2 regions of the Streptomyces sp. NPDC003284 genome follow, and region 1 is predicted to be linked to the other one. Evidence: riboswitches for the same ligand, from Rfam matches in the RefSeq annotation. Region 1 holds a riboswitch; the other holds the start of a gene.
What was found. A riboswitch is a leader RNA that binds a small molecule or an ion and turns the genes downstream of it on or off. The one in region 1 is predicted to bind cyclic di-AMP.

Region 1 (5,488 bases):
CCCGCCCGCTCGGCGAGGTCCCGCAGAGCGCCCTCGTAGGTGTCCCGGGAGACCAGGTTGTAGTGCGGCTGGAGCGCGACGTAGCGGGCCAGGCCCTCGCGTTCGGAGAAGTCCAGGGACTCCTTCAGGCGCTCGGCGGAGATGTTGGAGGCGGCGATGTACCGCACCTTGCCCGCCCGCACCAGTTCGTCCAGGGCGCCGATGATCTCCTCGACGGGCACCTCGGGCCGGTCGAAGTGCGTGTAGTACAGGTCGATGTGGTCGGTGCCCAGCCGCTTGAGGGAGGCGTCGGCCGCGGCCTTGATATTGGCGCCGGACAGGCCCTGGAAGTCGGGGTGCTGGCTGACCTTGGTCGCGATGACGATGTCGGAGCGGTTGCCGCGCTCCTTGATCCACTTGCCGATGATCGTCTCGGACTCGCCGCCCTGGTGGCCCTCCACCCAGGCCGAGTAGGAGTCGGCTGTGTCCAGGAAGTTGCCGCCGGCCGCCGTGTAGGCGTCCAGGACGGCGAAGGACCGCTCCTGGTCGGCGGTCCAGCCGAAGACGTTGCCGCCGAGGGCGAGCGGGAAGACCTGGAGGTCGGACGAGCCCAGCTTGTGCAGAGAAGTCATGTGATCCATCAACGCCCCCGGCGGAGCAGCCCATTCCGCGCCCCGCCGGTCCCGGGCGCAAAGCTTGCGCAAACCACCCGGACGGCTGGCGGCGCGCCCGCAGCGGGGCCCCCGCCCGGGGGATCAGGCGAGCGGGGGGATCAGGGAATCAGGCGGATGGACCGGGCATCAGCGGCATCAGGGGTTGAGGCCCTTGGCCTGGAGCCAGGCCATCGGGTCGATGCCGGACGCCTGGGCGCCCGGGTGGACCTCCAGGTGCAGATGCGGCCCGGTGACGTTGCCGGTGGCGCCGACCCGGCCGATGACCTCGCCGGTGGCGACCTTCTGCCCGGCGCTCACGCTGATCGACGACTGGTGGCAGAACCACAGCTCGGTGCCGTCGTCCAGGGTGAGGATCGTGCGGTAGCCGTAGGCACCCGCCCAGCCGGCCTCGGTGACGGTACCGCTGTGGATCGCCTTGATCAGGGTGCCGGTGGGCGCGGCGAAGTCGAGGCCGGTGTGGTGCCCGGAGGACCACATGGAGCCGGCCTGGCCGAAGGTGGAGGTGATCGTGTACGAGGAGGTCGGCAGCGTGTACTGCTTGGCCAGCTCCGCCAGCCGCGCCGCCTCGGCCTTCTTCCGGGCCTCCTCCTCCGCCTTCTTCTTCTCGGCGGCGGCCTTGGCCTCGGCCTTCTGCTTCGCCTCGGCGGCGGCCTCGTCCGCCTGCCGGGCGGCGCGCTGGACGGCGGCCTGCTCGGTGGCGGCCTCGGCCTTGGCCACGACCTGGGCCTGCTGCTGCTCGGCCTGGGCCATGATCCGGTTGCGCAGCGCCTCGCCCGCGCCGGACGCGGCACGGGGAGCGGCCGCCGTCCCGGCCGGTGCGGCGGTGACGTCGCTGAGCGCGGTGGCGGAGCCCTCGTGGTGCTCCTTGGCGGAGCCGCCGTCGAAGAGGGAGCCGACGGAGGCGGGCAGCGCGTGCAGGTCCGGCACGTCGGGCAGCGAGATCGCGACCGGCGGCTTGCCGGTGTTGGCGCTGGCCATGCCGCCCGCGCCGACGGCCGCTATGACGCCCACGCCGAGCACGGTGGAGCTGCGGGCCAGCCCGCCGCCGCGCTGCTTGGCGACGCGGTGCCGGCCGCGCACGGGGCGGAGGGAGTCCTCGGTGGGGTTCCACTCCTCCACGGGGCCCTCGTCGGGGGTCCGGCCGCCGTAGCCGAAGGACTCGGTGCGCTGGCTCGGCACGAACGGGGCTTCTGGGGCAGGCCGGTTGGACGCCACGCGGGCGTGCTCCTTTCCTTCCGTCTCGCCTACCGGGTTAGCTGACGGGTTCGGAGCGGGAAGGTCTCCTACGCGCGTCAACCGGCCGTACGGATACGGCGGATGATGCCCGATTCACCCCAAGTTGGTGGTTCCCCGGTTCCCTTGCGGGATTCGGCGCGCGCGCACGGAGCCGCCTCTGATGACGGCTGGGACGACCGCGCTGCGTTATCGAACGTTAATAGACCCGGGCCTCCGATTCCAAGCCGCCCGCCTTGATCATTAAACCTTTTTGGCCAAGACGTACACCCCAGAGGTGACGAAACCAGGGCGAGTTGACTGAACTTCAGGCCATTTCCGGCGCGCGACGACGGCGCGGGCGCCCACGAGAGAAGTGATGGTGTGTCAGTTGTTATGCGGACGGACACAGGACGGTCACACGAGGTGACATCGATCAAGGAGCGACCGAGAGCGGGAACGCATGCCGCGGGAGACCACGGAAGACCGCAGGAGACTGCGGGAGACCTCGGGAGACTGCGGGAAGCCCGGAAAACACTCAGGGCCGGAATCCGTTTCCGGATTCCGGCCCTGAGTCTTCAGTAGCGGGGACAGGATTTGAACCTGCGACCTCTGGGTTATGAGCCCAGCGAGCTACCGAGCTGCTCCACCCCGCGTCGTTGAGATAACTGTACATCACCTGCGGGATGGATTGCACACGCGTTACGGCAGGTGCCGGTTCGGCTCCTTGGCCAGGGCCTCGAACTCCGGCAGCACCACGACGTCCGCGCCCCCGGCCGCCAGCACCCCGGAGCCGTCGGCGGACTCCACGAAGGTGTCCGGCTCCCGCCACGCCGTGACCACCCGCCGCACCCCCGCGTCCAGAATCAGCCGGGCGCACGGCCGCGGCCGGGAGGCGCGTCGGGCGCACGGTTCCAGGCTGCTGTACACCGTGGCCCCGGGCAGCCGCGGGTCCGCCGGGTCGATCTTGGCGAGCGCGGCCTCCTCCGCGTGCACCACCGGGTCACCGGCCTCCCGCGAGTGGCCCCGGGCCAGCTGGGTGCCGTCCGCCGCGACCACCACCGCGCCCACGCTGAACGCCGTGCGCGAGGGCGGGCACTGCGCGGCCAGCTCGCAGGCGATCCGCAGCCAGTGCCGGTCAGCGGGCACGGCGCCGGTCCCGGTGCCGGGGGCCGTGGGCTCGTAGCGCATGAGGACGACGTCCCCGAGGGCCCGGGTCTCCAGCAGCCGCAGCCGTCCGGCCTGGTACGCGCCCGGCCCGAACAGGCGGGGCGCCGCCGGGTCCCCGACGATCAGCGGCGCGACCACGAGCTGGAGCTCGTCGGCGAGCTGCTGCCTCAGCAACTGGGTGTGCACCGTGCCGCCGCCCTCGACCATGAGCCGGCGCACCCCGCGCACGTCGTGCAGGTGCTCCAGCAGGCGCCGCCAGTCGAGCGCCGCGCCCAGCGGGACGACGGAGACGGAGGCGGCGCCGGGGGCGGGGGCGGGGGCGGCGCCGGGGGCGGGGGACGCGGCATCGGGATCCTCGGATCCGGGGGCCGTACCGACGCCCGCGCGGCGCAGCCGTTCGGCGCCCTCGTCGGTCGTGTAGACGGCCTTCTCGCCGCCCGTGTGCCAGAAGCGCGCCCGCGGGTCCAGCTCGCCGGTGGCGGTGACCGTGACCTTCAGCGGATGCTCCGGCCGGCCGGCGGCGACCCGGGCCGCGCGGCGCTCGGGCGCGTTGACCAGCAGGCGGGGGTTGTCGGCGCGCAGGGTGCCGGCGCCGACGAGGATGGCGTCGGAGGCGGCCCGCACCGCGTCGACCCGGTCGAAGTCGGCGGCGCCGGACAGCAGCAGGCGGTCGGGGCCGGTGTCGTCCAGGCAGCCGTCCAGGGAGACGGCGGCGGACAGCAGGACATGGGGCAGGGGCATCGGGGCGCACTCTTTCTCGGAGGCGGACGGACTCGGAGGCGTGGGGGCGCTCGGTTTCTACCCGTCCATCCTCGCGGCCCCGTCCGGAACCTCACCGTCCGCCCCTGGGTCCGGGCGCGCACGTCCCCCGGCGGAGCACCGGCCCGGTGGCGTCACCCGGTCCAGTGTCCCGAGGTGAACGTCACCGCGAGCACCGCCGTCAGCGGCGCGACCACCCCGACGTACGCGTCCTTCACCCAGCGCCGCCGCAGGCTCCAGTGGGCCAGGCCGGTCCACAGCGGCCACCAGATCAGGGTGGCGCGGGGCACGGAGAGGTACCAGTAGGACGTGCCCAGGGCCCACAGGTTGAGGGCGATGAACACGGCCTCCGGCCAGCGGCGGCGGACCAGCAGCACGGCGAGCAGCAGTACCCCGACCGCCATGGCCGCCAGCTCCAGCTGGAACTCGACGGCGTACCCGGTGCTCTGGAGGTGGCCGAAGGCGTTGTGCCAGGTGTTGCGGAGGGACTCGGCGGGGGTGTGGAAGTCCCGGTACCAGCCGCGTTCCTCGGCGTGCTTCCAGGCCATCCAGTCACCGGTGTGCGCCCGCAGGTAGCCGGTGTAGACGGCGGCGGGCACGGCGGGCAGCAGGCACCAGCCGAGCGGGAGCAGCCGACGGGCGAGCGGCGTGCCGCCCGAGCCGTCCGAGCCGTCCGAGCCGTCCGAGCCGTCCGAGCCGTCCGAGCCGTCCGAGCCGTCCGAGCCGTCCGCCCGAGCCTGCGCGCGTACGGCGGTCAGGAGTTCGACGGCGAGCGCGGCGGCCAGGAACAGACCGCTGACCCGGACGGTGGTGGCCGCCGCGCCGAGCAGTCCGGCGAGCGGCCAGTTGCCGCGCTTGGCCGCGAGCCAGGCCGGGAGCGCCAGGGCGAGGAACAGCGACTCGGTGTAGCCGGCGGCCAGGAACACCGCGGCGGGCGAGAACAGCAGGAAGGTCGCGGCCCGCGGGCCCGCCTCGCCGCCGTCCGGGCGGCCGAGAGCGGCGATCCGGCCCAGCGCCACCACGGCCACCGCCCCGCTCACCAGGGAGATCAGCAGCCCGGCCGCGGTCCAGTCGGGGACGACGGTGTGGACGGCGCGCAGCAGGAGCGGGAAGCCGGGGAAGAACGCCACCCGGTTGTCGTGCGGGACGTCGATGCCCGGGAACGCGTCGAAGTAGCCGTACTCGGCGATCCGCCGGTAGTGGACCCAGTCCCACTGCTCCCAGCGGGAGAGCCAGCCGGCGGGGGTCCGGTCGGCGGTGCCGCTGGGGGCCAGCCAGGCGCTGGCGTAGGCGACGAGGCCGAGGCCGAGGCGGGTGAAGAGGTAGAGGCGCAGGACGCGGAGGTCGGCCGGGGTGAGGCGGCCGGACAGCCAGTGCGGTGTGCGGTCGGGTATCCGCTCCGGTATCCGGCCGCGTATGCGCTCCGCCACCCGGCCGGGCGTCCGCCGCCGCCCGCGCGGCCGGCCTCCCGGGCCGGCTTCGGCTCCGGCGGCGGGGGCGGAGCCCGGTCCGCGGGGGCCGCCGCCCGGCCCGGGGGCGCCCGGGGTCTCGGTCGTGGGCAGGGTGGTGGTCATCGGGCGTCCGTTCCTGAGAGGGGCCGGGCGGGCGGGCGGTGCGGGAGGCGGCTGCGGTCGGCGCTGCGGCTGGGCGCGGGACACGCGCGTGGGCTACCCGTGCCCGGCGGTGCCACTGGT
Region 2 (5,488 bases), on a different contig from region 1:
GGCGGCCGTCAGCGCGACGGCGGTCAGCAGGAGCAGGCAGACGGTCATGCCACGGGCTCCGGATCCTGATCGGAGGTGGGCGGAGTGGGGTCGTACGGTGGATCGTGCCGTGCGGTGGTGCCGTGCGGGATGGTGCCGTGCTGTGGTGCCGCGGGACGGTGCGTGTCGTTACCGCCAGTATGACGGGGACGGGCGCCACGAGTCAGGGTCCGGCGGCAACCGGTCCGTGCTGCGAGGCGCCCTCCGCCGTCCCCGGGGAAGGGGGCCGGACCGCTCAGCCCGCCGCCACGATCCGCCCGCTCACCTCGCCCAGGCCGACCCGGACCCCGTCCGCGCCCGGCGCCCACGCCGTCAGTGTCACCACGTCCCCGTCCTCCAGGAACGCGCGCTTGCCGTCGGGGAGTTCGAGCGGTTCGCGACCGTTCCAGGTGAGTTCCAAGAGCGAGCCGCGCTGGCCGGGCTCCGGTCCGCTCACCGTGCCCGACCCGTACAGGTCGCCGGTGCGCAGGGAGGCGCCGTTGACCGTCATGTGGGCGAGCTGCTGCGCGGCCGTCCAGTACATCGTGGAGAACGGCGGCTCGGACACCGTGTGGCCGTTGATCGCGACGGAGATCCGCAGGTCGTAGCCGCCAGGCTCCTCGCCGGTGTCGTCCAGGTAGGGCAGCAGCGGGTGCGTGCGGTGCGGCGGGTCCGTCCGCGCGTCCTCCAGCGCGTCCAGCGGGGTGATCCACGCCGACACGGAGGTGGCGAAGGACTTGCCGAGGAACGGGCCGAGCGGGACGTACTCCCACGCCTGCACGTCCCGCGCCGACCAGTCGTTGAGCAGGCACAGCCCGAACACGTGCTCGCGGAAGTCCGCCAGCGCCACCGGCTGCCCGGCCCGCGAGGGCACCCCGACCACGAAGCCGACCTCGGCCTCGATGTCCAGCCGGACCGACGGGCCGAACACGGGCGCGGGGTCGGCGGGGCCCTTGCGCTGTCCCGAGGGGCGTACGACGTCCGTGCCCGAGACGACGACCGTCCCCGAGCGGCCGTGGTAACCGATCGGCAGGTGCTTCCAGTTGGGGGTGAGGGAGTCCTCGGCGTCCGGGCGGAAGATCTGCCCGACGTTGCGCGCGTGGTTCTCGGACGCGTAGAAGTCGACGTAGTCCGCGACCTCGAAGGGCAGGTGCAGGGTCACCGAGGAGAGCGGGTGCAGGAAGGGGGCCACGGTCTCCTGGTGCGCGGGCACCGTCACCCACGCCGTCAGCGCGCGCCGCACGTCCGACCAGGCGGTGCGGCCCGCGGCGAGCAGCGGGTTCAGGGTCGGCCGCGCGAGCAGGGCGGCGTACGGGGAGCCGAGTGCCAGCGCCGCCGCACCCGCGTCGAGGACGTGGTCGCCGAGCCGGACGCCCACGGTCCGCTCCTGCGATCCGGCGCGCGAGAAGACACCGTAGGGAAGGTTGTGCGGACCGAAGGGGTCGCCCTCGGGGACCTCGAAGGGGGGCATCGGGTACTGCCTCTCTTTCGTGTGCCGGTGTTCCATGGGGGACATGGGTGTCTGGCCACACGTTCATGTGGTCGCGCCACACGTTACGGGGGAGGCCGCTGTCTTGGGCAGGGTCCGAGGAGTCTCCCGACGACACGGCGGAGGGACGTCGTCCGGTTTCCGCCCGTCACCCGCCTGGCGGATCCGTATTCTCTGATCATGCCCGCATCCGCTGCCCCCGCGTACGCCCTCATCGCCACCGACCTGGACGGCACGCTGCTGCGCGGCGACGACTCCGTGTCCGGGCGGACCCGCGCCGCGCTCGGCCGGGCGGCGGCGGCCGGTGCCCGGCACCTCGTCGTCACCGGACGGCCGGCGCCGCGGGTCCGCCCGCTGCTGAGGTCCCTCGGCGGCACCGGGCTCGCGGTGTGCGGCCAGGGCGCCCAGCTCTACGACGCCGGGGCCGACCGCATGCTGTGGTCGGTCACGCTCGACCGGGAGACGGCCGAGACCGCGCTCGGCAAGATCGAGGCGGAGGTGGGTGAGGTGTACGCGGCGGTCGACCAGGACGGCGTGGACGGCCGCACGCTCATCGAGCCGGGGTACCGCATGCCGCACCCGACGCTGCCCGCCGAGCGGGTCGGGCGGCGCGAGGAACTGTGGCGCGCGCCCATCAGCAAGGTGCTGCTGCGCCACCCCCGGCTGTCCGACGACGAGCTGGCGGCGGCGGCCCGCGGCGCGGTCGGCCCGCTCGCCTCGGTGACCATGTCGGGCCCGGGGACCGTCGAGCTCCAGCCCTGCGGCATCACCAAGGCGACCGGTCTCGCGCTGGCCGCGGCGCGGCTGGGACTCGGCCCCGGGGACGCCCTCGCCTTCGGCGACATGCCGAACGACATCCCCATGTTCCGGTGGGCGGCCCGGGGGGTGGCGATGGCGGGTGCCCACCCGGAGCTGAAGGCGGTCGCCGACGAGGTCACCACGTCGAACGAGGACGACGGCGTCGCCGTCGTCCTCGATCGTCTGTTCGTCTGAGCCCGCCGCGTGCCGGCCGGCACGCGGCTGCCCGTCAGTACGCGCTGTTGACGTTGTCGATGGAGCCGTAGCGCGCGGCGGCGTAGTTGCAGGCGGCCGTGATGTTGGCGACCGGGTCGTAGATGTCGAACGACGTGCCGGCCACGTGGTAGGCGTTGAAGGTCGGCTGGATGACCTGGAGCAGGCCCTTGGAGGGGATGCCCGCGGCGGCGTTGGAGTCCCAGTTGTTGATGGCCAGCGGGTTGCCGGAGGACTCGCGCATCACATTGCGGTGGATGCCGTTGTACGTGCCGGGAATGCCCTTCTGGGCCATGACCGCGAGCGACTCGCGGATCCATCCGTCCAGGGTGTTCGGGTAGGCGACCGTGCTCGCCGTGGTGGCGGTGGCGGCGGTCGGGGTGGCCGCGGAGGCGCCGGACGCCCCGATCAGCGGCAGGGCGAGGATCGCGGCACCGGTGCCGGAGACGGCGAGGGTGCGGACGAGACGAGCGGCGCGGGAGCGGCTGGGACGACGTGCAGACATGGGGATTTCCTCTCCGTCGCCTGCGAGGTGAGCTGTCGGGTTCGGGCGGGGAGGTGCCCGGCCGGCTCCGGAGAGCACGGCTTCACCCCGAGCCGTTCCGGCGCGGCGTACGACGTAGGACGTACGGCGCTCCGGCCCGGCGACTTACCTGGGTCCCCCGCTCCTGCCATGAGCTGTCGGTGGGTGGTCATCGAGCGCTGGCAGGATTCGGCGTCCGCTCGACTGGCCCGGAACGTATGCGAGAGCACATGTCCCGAACAAGTACCTGATGCATACATCGTCCTAGTTGACCTTGATCCAGGGCATTTTGGCCGCTTGATCCTTTGCGATTGCCAAGGGTCAACTCGCTTGCGGGGGACGGGGAGCGGGGGGTCGGCGGGCCGTGGCGGGGGGTGGAGGTGCGCGTGATGCAGCTCACGGAATAATCCGGCCAGGAGCATTTGCCCCCAAGGGGAATTGAAATACTAATAAGGGTAAATCGGACTCGTAGGGCTGGAAGTGACGGGCATCACGGTCGGTGAGGCCCTGGCCCTGTTCGTACGTACGTGGGCACGGGCGGCGTGTAGGAGGAGAGTGGGCGCGGTGGGGGGAGTGAGGGAGGAGGCTGGAGGAGGGGGAAGTGGGGGAGGGGGAAGGTGGAAGGGGGGCGGGGGTGGCGAGGGAGAGGCAGGGAAGAGCAAGTCGATAAATATCTGTTCATACGTGGTGATCGAAAACATATCGGTCGTGATCCGATACCACCTGGCCTGTATCGGTGGGCGCTATCGGTGATCGAAACGTGACCGGATACGCTGACTTGAGTGATGGCAGCGACCTATCGACAAACCGTGTAAGCGCCAGCAGACACCAGCAGACAGGAGACCCCTCGTGACCGTCGTCGGGCCGTTCGGGCTGAGCGTGCGGGACCAGGCTCTCGAAGCCGATGTCCAGGCCGGATTGGCGGCTGTCGAGGAAGGGCTGCTCGAAGCCACCAAGAGCGAGGTCCCGTTCATCACGGAGGCCGCCCAGCACCTCGTCAAGGCGGGCGGCAAGCGGTTCCGGCCGCTGGTCGTGATGCTCGCGGCCCAGTTCGGCGACCCCGACGCGCCGGGAATCGTGCCCTCGGCCGTGGTCGTGGAGCTGACCCACCTGGCCACGCTCTACCACGACGACGTGATGGACGAGGCCGCCGTGCGGCGCGGGGTGGCCAGCGCCAACACCCGCTGGAACAACGCGGTCGCGGTCCTCACCGGCGACTTCCTCTTCGCCCGCGCCTCCCAGATCCTCGCGGACCTCGGCCCGGAGGCCGTCCGGGTCCAGGCGCTCGCGTTCGAACGGCTCGTCACCGGGCAGATCCTGGAGACCGCCGGACCGCAGGACGGCCGGGACCCGGTCGACCACTACCTGGACGTGCTGGGCGGCAAGACCGGTTCGCTGGTGGCTGTCTCGTGCCGGTTCGGCGCGATGATGTCCGGCGCCGACGAGAGGGTCGTGGACGTGCTGACGCAGTACGGGGAGCGGCTCGGCGTCGCCTTCCAGCTCGCGGACGACGTGCTCGACATCGCCTCCGACTCCCGGGAGTCCGGCAAGACCCCCGGCACCGACCTGCGCGAGGGCGTCGCCACGCTGCCGGTGCTGCGGCTGCGCGAGCGCGCCGCCCGGCTCGGGCTCGCCGAGGACATCGCGCTGTGCGAACTGCTCGACTCCGACCTGAGCGACGACGCCCGGCACGCCGAGGCGCTGACCGCGCTGCGCGCCCATCCCGCGCTCGAACAGGCCCGGCGGGACAGCGTCCGCTACGCCGAGGAGGCGCGGGCCGCGCTGGCCCCGCTGAAGGAGTGCGGCGCCAAGGTGGCCCTGCTCCAGCTGTGCGACGCGGTGGTCCACCGGGTCGGCTAGTGCACCGGGTCGGCTGGTGCACCGGGTCGGCTGGTGCACCGGGTCGGCTGGTACGCCGGGTCGGCTGGTACGCCGGGTCGGCCAGGCCCGCCTACCCGGATCCGGCCCCGGCCCCGGTCGGCCGGGGCCCGACGTGCCTCTTCCCGCCGGTTCTCTCCACCCCCCGGTCCCGCCTCTCCACCCGGCCGGACCTGGTCCCGGCGGGGGTTCCGGCCGGCTTCTCCACCCCGACCCCTACGGGGTGGTGGAGAAGCCGCCCTCGTGTGTCATACCGCAGGCGTACACGGAGTTGGCTCCGCGGTCTGACGCTTCGTCGCGGCCGATTTGGTCAGATGGAAGCACGGACCACACCACTCCTCACCGATTCGGGTGAGAATGGCGGCTTGGGGTGGGAGCAGTGCACACGGGCAGCCGCCGCCGACGACGGAGGTAAGGCACACATGGCACCGTACGAATCCGACGACACCAGGGACACCCCGGAGGCCGGCGACCGCGCCTCGGCGCGCCGCAAGGCCGCCCGCTACGGCGTCCCGGTCGCGGTGGTGGGGGTGGCGGCGGCGACCATCGGGCTCGTCCCGGCACTCGCC

Region 2: another riboswitch for cyclic di-AMP. It lies ahead of ACWDYF_RS30605 (transglycosylase SLT domain-containing protein); the one in region 1 lies ahead of ACWDYF_RS07095 (M23 family metallopeptidase).

What each region holds. Positions count from the first base shown of each region.
Region 1 covers NZ_JBSFSI010000003.1:21,957-27,444, forward strand. Annotated here, with positions in the region: gene ACWDYF_RS07090 (aldo/keto reductase) at 1-611, opposite strand, end outside; gene ACWDYF_RS07095 (M23 family metallopeptidase) at 789-1,868, opposite strand; cyclic di-AMP (ydaO/yuaA leader) riboswitch at 1,880-2,037, opposite strand; tRNA gene ACWDYF_RS07100 (tRNA-Met) at 2,448-2,521, opposite strand; gene ACWDYF_RS07105 (dihydrofolate reductase family protein) at 2,568-3,776, opposite strand; gene ACWDYF_RS07110 (mannosyltransferase family protein) at 3,929-5,368, opposite strand; gene ACWDYF_RS07115 (cellulase) at 5,462-5,488, opposite strand, start outside.
Region 2 covers NZ_JBSFSI010000019.1:117,382-122,869, forward strand. Annotated here, with positions in the region: gene ACWDYF_RS30590 (M56 family metallopeptidase) at 1-48, opposite strand, end outside; gene fahA (fumarylacetoacetase) at 275-1,489, opposite strand; gene ACWDYF_RS30600 (HAD-IIB family hydrolase) at 1,688-2,500, shown strand; gene ACWDYF_RS30605 (transglycosylase SLT domain-containing protein) at 2,535-3,023, opposite strand; cyclic di-AMP (ydaO/yuaA leader) riboswitch at 3,026-3,215, opposite strand; gene ACWDYF_RS30610 (polyprenyl synthetase family protein) at 3,891-4,901, shown strand; gene ACWDYF_RS30615 (LolA family protein) at 5,342-5,488, shown strand, end outside.